DNA from 3 places in the Roseateles aquae genome. Region 2 is predicted to be linked to each of the others. Evidence: predicted binding sites of a transcription regulator. Region 2 holds the regulator's gene; each other region holds the start of a gene.
The links. Region 2 encodes FNR, which switches genes on or off when oxygen is low (the NO sensors DNR and NnrR bind a similar motif). Its sites were predicted from a motif close to TTGATNNNNATCAA; they were not measured.

Region 1: RQP53_RS15430 (universal stress protein) is a predicted target of FNR. The motif match lies at 1,430-1,443, and genes of this name have one in related genera.
Region 3: RQP53_RS15695 (cation-translocating P-type ATPase) is a predicted target of FNR. The motif match lies at 1,431-1,444, and genes of this name have one in related genera.

Annotation. Positions count from the first base shown of each region.
Region 1 covers NZ_JAVXZY010000006.1:147,046-150,316, reverse strand. Annotated here, with positions in the region: gene RQP53_RS15435 (diguanylate cyclase domain-containing protein) at 1-1,334, opposite strand, end outside; gene RQP53_RS15430 (universal stress protein) at 1,496-1,930, shown strand; gene RQP53_RS15425 (outer membrane beta-barrel protein) at 2,018-2,530, opposite strand; gene RQP53_RS15420 (alanine racemase) at 2,718-3,271, opposite strand, start outside.
Region 2 covers NZ_JAVXZY010000002.1:584,475-587,745, forward strand. Annotated here, with positions in the region: gene hemN (oxygen-independent coproporphyrinogen III oxidase) at 1-1,176, opposite strand, end outside; gene fnr (fumarate/nitrate reduction transcriptional regulator Fnr) at 1,365-2,099, shown strand; gene RQP53_RS07810 (hypothetical protein) at 2,180-2,482, opposite strand; gene RQP53_RS07815 (hypothetical protein) at 2,482-2,742, opposite strand; gene ccoG (cytochrome c oxidase accessory protein CcoG) at 2,752-3,271, opposite strand, start outside.
Region 3 covers NZ_JAVXZY010000006.1:204,504-207,774, reverse strand. Annotated here, with positions in the region: gene RQP53_RS15695 (cation-translocating P-type ATPase) at 1-1,374, opposite strand, end outside; gene RQP53_RS15690 (cytochrome b/b6 domain-containing protein) at 1,525-2,271, shown strand; gene RQP53_RS15685 (winged helix-turn-helix domain-containing protein) at 2,286-2,957, shown strand; gene RQP53_RS15680 (ATP-binding protein) at 2,957-3,271, shown strand, end outside.

The sequences.
Region 1 (3,271 bases), on a different contig from region 2:
TCGGAAATGTCCTCGACGGTGCCGGCCTGCGCGATCAGCCGGCCTTTGACACGCAGCGGATTGGTCATTACCGAGACCAGGCGGCTGCTACCGTCGGCTAGCTGCAGTCGCCGCACCGCTCGGATGGCGTCGCCGCGAGCAATGTGTTCACACCACTGGCGCCTGGTCTCTTCACGCCGCTCCGGAGGTAAGAGGCCGAGCCAGCCCCAGGCCAGCTGATCGGCGCTGAGCCCGTGCATTTTCAGGTAAGTGGCGTTGGCATGGACGACCCGACCTTGCAGATCGCAGCGGAACATGCCCAGCGGCAGGGCGTCGTTGGTGGCGCGCTGCTCGGCCTCGCGCAGATGCACTCGCCGCTGCAGCCGCACCAGCCAGACGGTGATCGCCAAGGCCACGATGCTGACGATGGCGCTGAACCACAGCACGGCGCGGCGCTGCTGCAGATGGCCACCCAGCACCTGATCCAGGCTCTGCGAAGCGACCAGCTTCAGCGGGAAATGCTGCAGGCTTTGATAGGCGACGATGCGCGGCTGAGCATCAACCGGGCCCTTCTCGTCAACAAAACTGCCCGACTGGCCCGCGAAACGCTCACGCCGCGCCGGATTGCCGTCGAACAGATTGCGCCCACTGAAGTCGCCGCCTGCCGGTGTGCGCAGAATGCCCAGCCCGTCATTGCGCAACAGCGAGAAGGCCTCGGTCGCGCTGCGCAGGCGCAACTCCTGCTGGTGGGTCAGGGTTTCGGGATCGATCAGCGCCACGGCCATGCTGAACTCGCCGACCTGGGCAGAAAGTCGCATGGCCAAAGGGATCACGCTGCGCCCTTGCGGCCGCAGCCGTAGCGGTGCGCCGACGATCAGTCGCGCTGCCGACCGGGCATGCAGCTCGCCGACAAAAGCATGGGCGCCGACATTCGCGAATGGCGCGTGGCCGCGCGAGGGCAGGCGATACAGGCTGCCCGAAGGCGTGCCCAGCATCACATCGACCAGGCCGCGCGAGCTGTCGCGCAGGCTGTCGGCCAGCAGGGCCAGACTGGCATCGTCGGTGGTGCCGTCGCTGCTACGCGTCAGCAGCAGCAGGTCCAGACTGCGCAGTGCGTTTTCGCCATCGCGCAGCACGGCTTCGCTTTCGCGGCTGAGGATGGCGGCTGAGGCAGCCAGCTCGCGCTCTTCATCGGCGATCAGATCGTCGGGGAAGCGCAGCGTGAACCAGCCGACCAGGGTCCATAGCAGCAGTAGCACCAGGCCAAGCGCAAGAAAGGGGCCGAGCACAGACAGCCGTTCCACGGCATTGCCGAAGCGCAAGGCATTGAGCAGGCTGGGGCGTTCCGGATGCATGGAGGGCGTAGTGCTACAAGACTGATTGTGCCAAGCCGGCACAGCGGGCGGTGGACCAAAAAAGCGCGCCTTTTGCATCCATCCCGCGGCTGAACTTGACGCAGGGCAAGCCGGGGTCCAGGCTATGACTGCAGCATCAGCACATCTTGGAGGGACTCAGCATGTTCAAACGCATTCTCCTGCCCACCGATGGTTCGACCACCGCGGCTCGTGCGGCCGCGGTTGCGGTTGATCTCGCCAGGCGCTACGGCGCGCAACTGGAGATCGTCAGCGTCATCGATCCGGTGCCTTTTGTCAGCTTCCCCGAGGGCGGCGGCGAAGCCTTGGCCTACTACCTGGAGGCAGCGGAGGAGGGCGCCAGCATCGGCATCAAGGCGGCCGAGGCGCTGGCCAGTGCGGCCGGTGTCGGTTTTGCCAGCCATGTGCTGCGCGAGCATGGGCCGGCAGTCTCCATCGTCGAACACGCTCAGGCCTGCGCTGCCGATCTGATCGTCATCGGCTCGCACGGCCGGCGCGGGCTCGACGCAGTGCTGCTCGGCAGCGTCGCACAAAAGGTGCTGACACTGTCCAAGGTGCCGGTGTTTGTCGTCAAGTGAGCCAATCTCGGTCAAGCGAGCATGAAAAAACGGCCCCGAGGGGCCGTTTCCTTGTCGTGGGCTGACCCGATGGGCCGGCGTTGACAATCAGAAGTTGAACTGGACGCCAGCGGACAGCACGCTGACTTCCTTGATCGGCTTCTGGAATTCCACGCGCAGAGCCACGTCCTTGCTGAAGGCATAGCTGCCACCGAAGCCGAACAGGGCCTTGGTGCGGTTGCCGGACAGGTCGAACTTGTCGCCTTCGTCGGTGCCGCTGATCGAGCCGCGAATATTGTTCAGGCCCAGACGACCATAAATGGCGAAGTCGGTGGCAACGGGGGCCGAGAACACGGCCGACAGCTGCAAGGCGTACAGCTTGATGTTCACCGAGCTGGTCTTGTCGCGATAGTCGTCATTGACCAGCGAGCGGTAGCCGGCTTCGAAGGCGACGGTTTCGTTCAGCTTGTAGCCGCCGAACAGGGCGATGCCGGTGCGATTGATGCTGACGTCTGCGTCACTGAAACGATTGCGGCCGATGTCGGCGCCAGCATAGTAGTCGCCGGCGAAAGCGGGAGCGGCCAATGCAGCGGCCATGGCCAGAGCCATCAGTTTCTTCATGTGTGATCCCTCTGTGATCTGTTGTGTTTTAAGGCTGCCAGGGGTGGCGCCTCGCACTCCGGCACCGTGGGGTGCGGGATGGACGCATTCTAGTTAACGATTAAGGGTTAACCAGTGCCCGGTGCGGCATCCGGCCCACACCGTGACGGGGGGTGACCTTTGGCACTTCTGGTGCGCTGAGCAGTTGTCAGGCCGAGGCCGGCAGCACCGGCCAGCTGGCACTGATTCGTTCCCCATCCCAGACCAGCAGATCACCGAACTGCAGCAGCAGTGCTTCGCTCTGGCGCGGGCGCAGGAAGACCAGATCGTCCGGCTGCAGCAGCACCCGCTCCGAACTGACCATCACCTGCTGATTGCTTGACGCGCCGTACAGGCCGCTGGGCACGAGCCCTGGCGGCGAAGCCGGCTCGGCCAGCCAGTGGCCGCCGTGAATCGCGTAGCCGCGGGCCTGGTTGCGGTCCCAGCTCTGGGCGATCTGGCTCAGCCAGGTCGCGCCCTCTGGCAGGCGGAAGCGTGGCCAGGCCTTCAGCACCGGCGTAGCGATGAAGGCGGCCGGGCGAAGATCGGCCAGCAGCGGCTTGTCGAAATCCAGCGGCAAGAGCGCCGCCGAACCGACCGAGACCTCATTGGCCACGCCTTTGCCATCGTGCAGTCGGAAGGTCGGCGAGCCGGCGGTGTTCAGCGTCAGCGCGCCGCGCTGCTGCGGGCCCAGCAGCTGCTCGGCCAGCGCCCAGGCAGCCT
Region 2 (3,271 bases):
CTGGCACATCAGCGCCATGATCATGGCCCGGCGCACTAGATCGTCACGGCTCAGCGCCAGGCCGCGCACGATGGGTAATTGCCCCTGGCGCAGCGTGTCGTAATACTCCGGCAGCTCCTTGGCGTTCTGGCTGTAGGTGGCGCCAACACGGCCAATGGCCGAGACGCCCAGGCCGATCAGGTCGCAATCCGCATGGGTGCTGTAGCCCTGGAAGTTGCGATGCAGCCGCCCCTGGCGCTTGGCGACCGACAGCGAATCGGTCGGCAGCGCGAAGTGGTCCATGCCGATATAGGTGTAGCCGTGGCCAAGGAAACCGCTGATGGCGCCAGACAGCATGCGCACCTTGTCGCCCGCGACCGGCAGCAATGCGGCGTCGATGCGGCGCTGCGGCTTGAAGCGCTGCGGCAGATGGGCATAGCCATAGAGCGCAATACGATCCGGCTTCAACGCTGCCACCTGGGCGATGGTGCGGGCGAACGATTCCGGGGTTTGCTGCGGCAGGCCGTAGATCAGGTCGACATTGGTCGACTCGAAGCCCAGCTCGCGCGACTGCGCCATCAAGGTGGCGACGCTCTCGAAGCTCTGAACACGGTGCACGGCTTTTTGCACCGCCGGATCGAAGTCCTGCACGCCAAAGCTCAAGCGGTTGAAACCCAGCTCGCGCAGATGACGCAGGCGCTGCTCGGTGACGGTGCGCGGATCCACCTCGATCGACACCTCGGCGCCGGGCGCCAGCTTGAATCGGGCGCGAATGTCCTGCATCAGCCGCGTCAGCTCGGCATCGCTGAGGAAGGTCGGCGAGCCGCCGCCCAGATGCAGCTGCGACACCGTCTGCGTGCGCTGCAGCTGCGCCACCGTCAGGTCCATCTCCATGACCAAAGCATCAAGATACTCGGCGGCCTTGTCGTGATGCTTGGTGATGACCTTGTTGCAGGCACAGTAGTAGCACACCGATTCGCAGAATGGAATGTGCACATAGACCGACAGTGGCGTGCCGCCACCCACCATGCCGCCCTCGGCGCGTTGCACCAGGGCCTGGCGGTACTGCTCGGCGGTGAAAGCCTCGACAAAGCGATCGGCGGTGGGATAAGAGGTGTAGCGCGGCCCAGAGACGTCGAAGCGACGCAAGACTTCCTCGGTGATGCCCGGCAGGCTGTCAGCGGTTTGAGATTCCATGTCGCCATGGTGCCAAGCCTGCGCGCGCGGGGTTTGACCCAGGTCAAGCTTGCTGGGCAAGCCCGGGTAAACAATGCCCCCAATTCTTGAGGATGGTCATGTTCAATTCCGATTCCCATCTGGCAAACGATGTGCAAAGCGGCAACGGCATTGGTGCAAAGAGCGCTGCCCAGCCCATAATGCGCCACATGAATGCCATCCCGCCGATCAAATCCGAGCCCTTCAAGGTCGCCTGCTCCAGCTGCAATTTGCGCGAGTTGTGTCTGCCCGTTGGACTGAACTCGGGCGACCTCGAACGTCTGGATCAGCTGGTGGCCACCCGCCGCAACGTCAACCGGGGCGATACGCTGTTCCGCAGCGGCGACTCGTTCCAATCGCTTTACGCCGTTCGCACCGGCTTTTTCAAGACCTGCATCTCGGCCGAAGACGGTCGCGATCAGGTCACCGGCTTTCAGATGGCGGGCGAACTGCTGGGTCTGGACGGCATCAGCAATGACCGCCACTCCTGCGATGCCGTCGCGCTGGAAGACTCGCAGGTCTGTGTGATTCCCTACGGTCAGTTGGAAGAGCTGTCGCGCGAGTTCACCGATCTGCAGCACCAGTTCCACAAGATCATGAGCCGTGAGATCGTCCGCGACCATGGCGTGATGCTGCTGCTGGGCTCAATGCGTGCCGAAGAACGACTGGCCGCCTTCTTGCTGAACCTCACTCAGCGCCTGCAGGCCCGCGGTTTCTCGGCCTCGGCCCTGGTGCTGCGCATGACACGTGAAGAAATCGGCAGCTATCTGGGCCTGAAGCTGGAAACGGTCAGCCGCACCTTCTCCAAGTTCCAGGACGAAGGGCTGTTGGAGGTCAAGCAGCGCCAGATCCGCATCATCGATCAGGCCGGCCTGCAAAAGCTGGTCAACAGCGCACACTGCTGATCGGCCACAGCCTGCGGGCTGAACAAAGACGAAACCCGCCTGTGGCGGGTTTCGTTTTAGGGCTGATCAGATGATGGCGCTCAGCGTGGCCAGCCTCGCGGATGGGCGTCATCCGGCGGCTCGGGCAAGGTGGCCAGCGCCAGCGTCAGGCTGGCCGCCAGGCTGATCAGGGCCCAGAAAATCAGGAAGCTCAGCGTGTAGATGGCCTGCCGGGACAAGTCCATCGGCTGCTGACCGAACCAGCTCAGATCACTGGGATCGATGACGGCAAACACCAGCGCCTCGGTCACGCCGGCCATCAGAAAGGCTGGCCACAGCACATACATGGCCCAACGTCCCAGGCCCGGACGTTCGGGAATGCGCTGGGAGGTCGGGGCCAGCATCACTGACCGCCCGTGGCCGCGTGATTGCGTGCCTTGACTGCCGGCTGCATGGCCGCACTCTGCTCGGTGACGCTGTCAGCCGAAAGCCGGTCGCTCTTTTCAATCACCGGATCGGGGAATTTCAGCGCCAGCGCGAGCGTGATGAAACTGGCCACGACGACCACCGACGGGCCACCCACAACCAGCCACATCATCTTCTCGCGCCACCAGGAGGCCTTGCGCTGGCCGTACTCTTGCTCGCTTTGCGTTGATGTCGGCATCTGCCTCTCCTATCGGGGAACCACAAAAGTTGATTTCTCGCGCAGCGCGCGGGCGGCATCACCCGCCTGCGCTTCGCGCTGAATATCGAAATGGATCTCATGCGCGCCGGCGCCCGCCTGGGCAGCAGCCTCGGGTGGCACGCGCAGCGCCAGCGACAACCAGCGTGCTTCGGCCGCTGCCACGGTGACTTCGACGGGCTGCGTCAGCTTCAAACCCGGCAGGCCAGTGGCCTGCACGGTGTAGCGCTGCGGCGTTTCCGTTGCGTTCATGATCTGCAGCCGGTAGACATTCTCGATGTAGCCATCATCGACCAGCCGAGCCAGTGAGGCGCGATCCCGGACCACATCAACCTTGAAGGGCATCCGGGTGGCAATGCTGACCAGCAAGGCCACACACACCAGGAACAGGATGCCGGTGTAGATCAGCACGCGAGGCCGGAACATCCGACGCAGCAACTGCCCTCGGCCGAGGTGCTGGGCCATGCCGTTCTGTGTGTCGTAGCGGATCAGGCCACGCGGGTAGCCCATC
Region 3 (3,271 bases), on a different contig from region 2:
GTCGGCCGCTGCGAACTGCGCCCGCGCCACGCCCAGCACACGCAAGCCATCGGCAGCCAGTAGGCTGACCTGCTGGTTCAGCGTCTCGATCCGCGTGGCATCGAGATGGCAGAGATCAAAGATCGCTTCCGGCGCGCCCTTGGCGGCGATCAGCAGCGAGCGCTGGTCCGGCGAGCGCCAGACGCGCGACATCGCCAGCAGCGCGGGCGACAGCGGGTAGTCCTCGACCAGCTGCCAATCGGCGTGCAGATGCTCGGTGCCGGCCAGCCAGTCCTGTGCGGCGCCGCGCAGCGCCTGCTCCATCGGGTCGAAGGCCTGGCGGTGGCTGGCCAGCACCGCGTATTCCAAGAGCTCGTGCAGGCTGTCCGGCAGGGCGGTGGCTTGATCGCGCCGGTAGGCGGCCTGCTCGCTCCACAGCCGCTGCAGCTGCATCTGGTTGACGGTCAGCGTGCCGGTCTTGTCGACGCAGAGCACGCTGGCCGCGCCCAGCATCTCGACGGCCGGCAGCTGGCGCACCAGCACGCGCTCACGCGCCAGCCGCCAGGCGCCCAGGCTGAAGAACAGCGTCAGCACCACCGGCAGCTCCTCGGGCAGGATGGCCATGGCGAGCGTCAGCCCGGCCAGCAGGCCGTGCAGCCAGTCGCCATTGGCCAAGCCATGGGTCAGCGTGAGCAGGGCCGCCAGTGCCAGGCCGATGCTGGCGACGCGGCGCACCACCCGGGCAGTCTCGCGCTCGATCGGCGTTGGCGCGTCGGGCAGCGCTTGCAGGCTGGCGCCGATACGGCCCAGCGCGCTGTTCGGGCCGGTGGCCATTACCCGCGCCTGGCAGAGGCCGGCCGTCACCAGCGTGCCGGAAAAAACCTGCGCCGGCGCCGATTTGTGGACCGCCACCGACTCACCGGTCAGCATCGATTCATCCAGGCTGACGCTGGCCGTGCCGAGCAGCTGCAGATCGGCCGGCACGCGCCCGCCTTCGGCGATCTGCACCAGATCGCCGGGCACGAGTTCGCGGCTGGGCAGTGCCTGCCAGCGGCCGTCGCGCAAGACTTGGGCGCGGGGGCTGGACAGCTCGCGCAGCGCCGCCAGCGAGCGCGAGCTGCGCCGCTGCTGCACATAGCTCAAGGCGATCACCACGACCACGAAGAACAGCAGCATCAACGCCTCGTGCCGGGCACCGATCATCAGATAGACCGCGCCACAGGCCAGCAGCAGGAGCAGCATCGGTTCGCGCAGCACCTGCAGCAGCAGCTGCCAGGCGCCGACCTGCCGCCCCTGCGGCAGTTCATTGGCGCCGTGCGCTTGCAGGGCCTGATGGGCCGTGGCGCTGCTCAAGCCCTCAGGCGGGGCACGGCTTGAATCGGCGTCGCTGCTCACGTGCGTATCTTCTCCCTGGATGAGGTGTCAGTGTCGGCGATTCCCCGGCAGGGGGATTGATACGGGTCAAGCGCCGCAGCGCGGCCGTCCTTAAGACTTCGATAAGCGCGGCGCCCGACCATAGGCAGCATGACAGCCAAGGAGCCGATGATGACGCAAGCAACGACACAGACGATCAAGCCGGACAGCCCGCCCGAGCCGGCGGCGGGGAGCCAGCGGGTGCTGGTTTGGGACTTGCCAGTGCGCATCGGCCACTGGCTGATGGCCTTGAGCTTTGCCGGTGCCTATCTGACGGCAGAGCAGGAACGCTGGCAGTGGCTGCATCTGAGCCTGGGCTACGGATTTCTTGGCCTGGTGCTGTTCCGGGTGCTGTGGGGGCTGTTCGGCAGCCGTCATGCGCGCTTCAGCCAGTTTGTGCGCGGGCCGAGTGCCGTGCTGCGTTATCTGCGTTCGCTGCTGAGCGGGCGGCCCGAGCACCATACCGGCCACAATCCTGCCGGGGCACTGGCCGTGCTGGGTCTGCTGGGCCTGGGCCTGCTGATCGGGCTCAGCGGCCACGCGCTGCGGCTGGGCGGCAGCCACGCGCTTGAAGAGCTGCATGAGGCGCTGGCGGCGGCGATGCTGGGCCTGGTGCTGATCCATGTGGCGGCGGTTGTGCTCAGCAGCGTGCTGCACCGCGAGAACCTCGTTACCGCGATGTTCAGCGGCCGCAAGCGCGGCGCAGCTGGAGAGGCGATCCGCGCGCCGCGGGCCCCGTGGGCGGTGTTGATGCTGAGCCTGCTGATCGGCTTCTGGGTGCTGCAGTGGCAGACTGAGGGTCAGGCCTTTGGCCTGGCCGGGGATGGCGAGCGGCATGAGCAGCGGGGCGAACATGGCGAGCATGACGACGACGATTGAGGAGCGAGCTGCCCATGCGCATCTTGCTGGCTGAAGACGATGCCCAGCTGGGGGCGGGCCTGCAGGCCGGGCTGCGCCAGCTGGGCTTCCAGGTCGACTGGGTGCGCGACGGCCTGGCGGCGCAGCGCGAGCTGTGCAGCGAGCCCTATGCCGCGGCCGTGCTGGACCTGGGTCTGCCGCGGCGCGACGGCATCGACGTGCTGGCTGATGTACGCCGGGCCGGGCAGCGGCTGCCCATCCTGGTGCTGACGGCGCGGGACGCCATTGCGGATCGCATCCGCGGCCTCGATCGGGGCGCCGACGACTATGTGCTCAAGCCGGTCGACATCGATGAGCTGGCGGCGCGTCTGCGTGCACTGGTGCGGCGTGCCCACGGTCAGCCACAGGAGCGGCTGTGCATCGGCGATGTGGAGCTGGATCCTGCGGGGCGCCGGGTGCGCCAGCAGGGCCTCGAGGTGCCGCTGGCGGCGCGCGAGTTCGATCTGCTGCAGCTGTTGATGCTCAATGCCGGACGGGTGATGACGCGCGATCAGCTGGAGCAGCAGCTCTACAGCTGGGGCAAGGAGCTGGACAGCAATGCGATCGAGGTCCATGTCCACCACCTGCGTCGCAAGTTGGGCGCCGCGCTGATCAAGACCGTGCGCGGGGTTGGCTATCTGCTGCCGCTGCCAGCGCCGGAGGTTTGATGCGCCGGAGTCCACCTTCGCTGCAGCGCCGCCTCTTGTGGCTGATCCTCTCGACGCTGGTCGGCGCCTGGCTGTTGGGCGCCGCCTGGAGCTGGGTGGACGCCAGCCATGAACTCGACGAACTGCTCGATGCCCACCTGGCGCAGGCCGCGGCCCTGTTGGTGGTGCAACAAAGCGCGGATCTCGGCGAGGCGGCCGAGGCACGCAATGGCCTGCAGGCGCCGCCGCTGAGCCGCTACGCACCCCGTGTGGCCTTTCTGGTCTTTCATGAGGAGCGGCTGGTGCTGCAGTCCGCCGGCGCCGCAGCGCAGGGC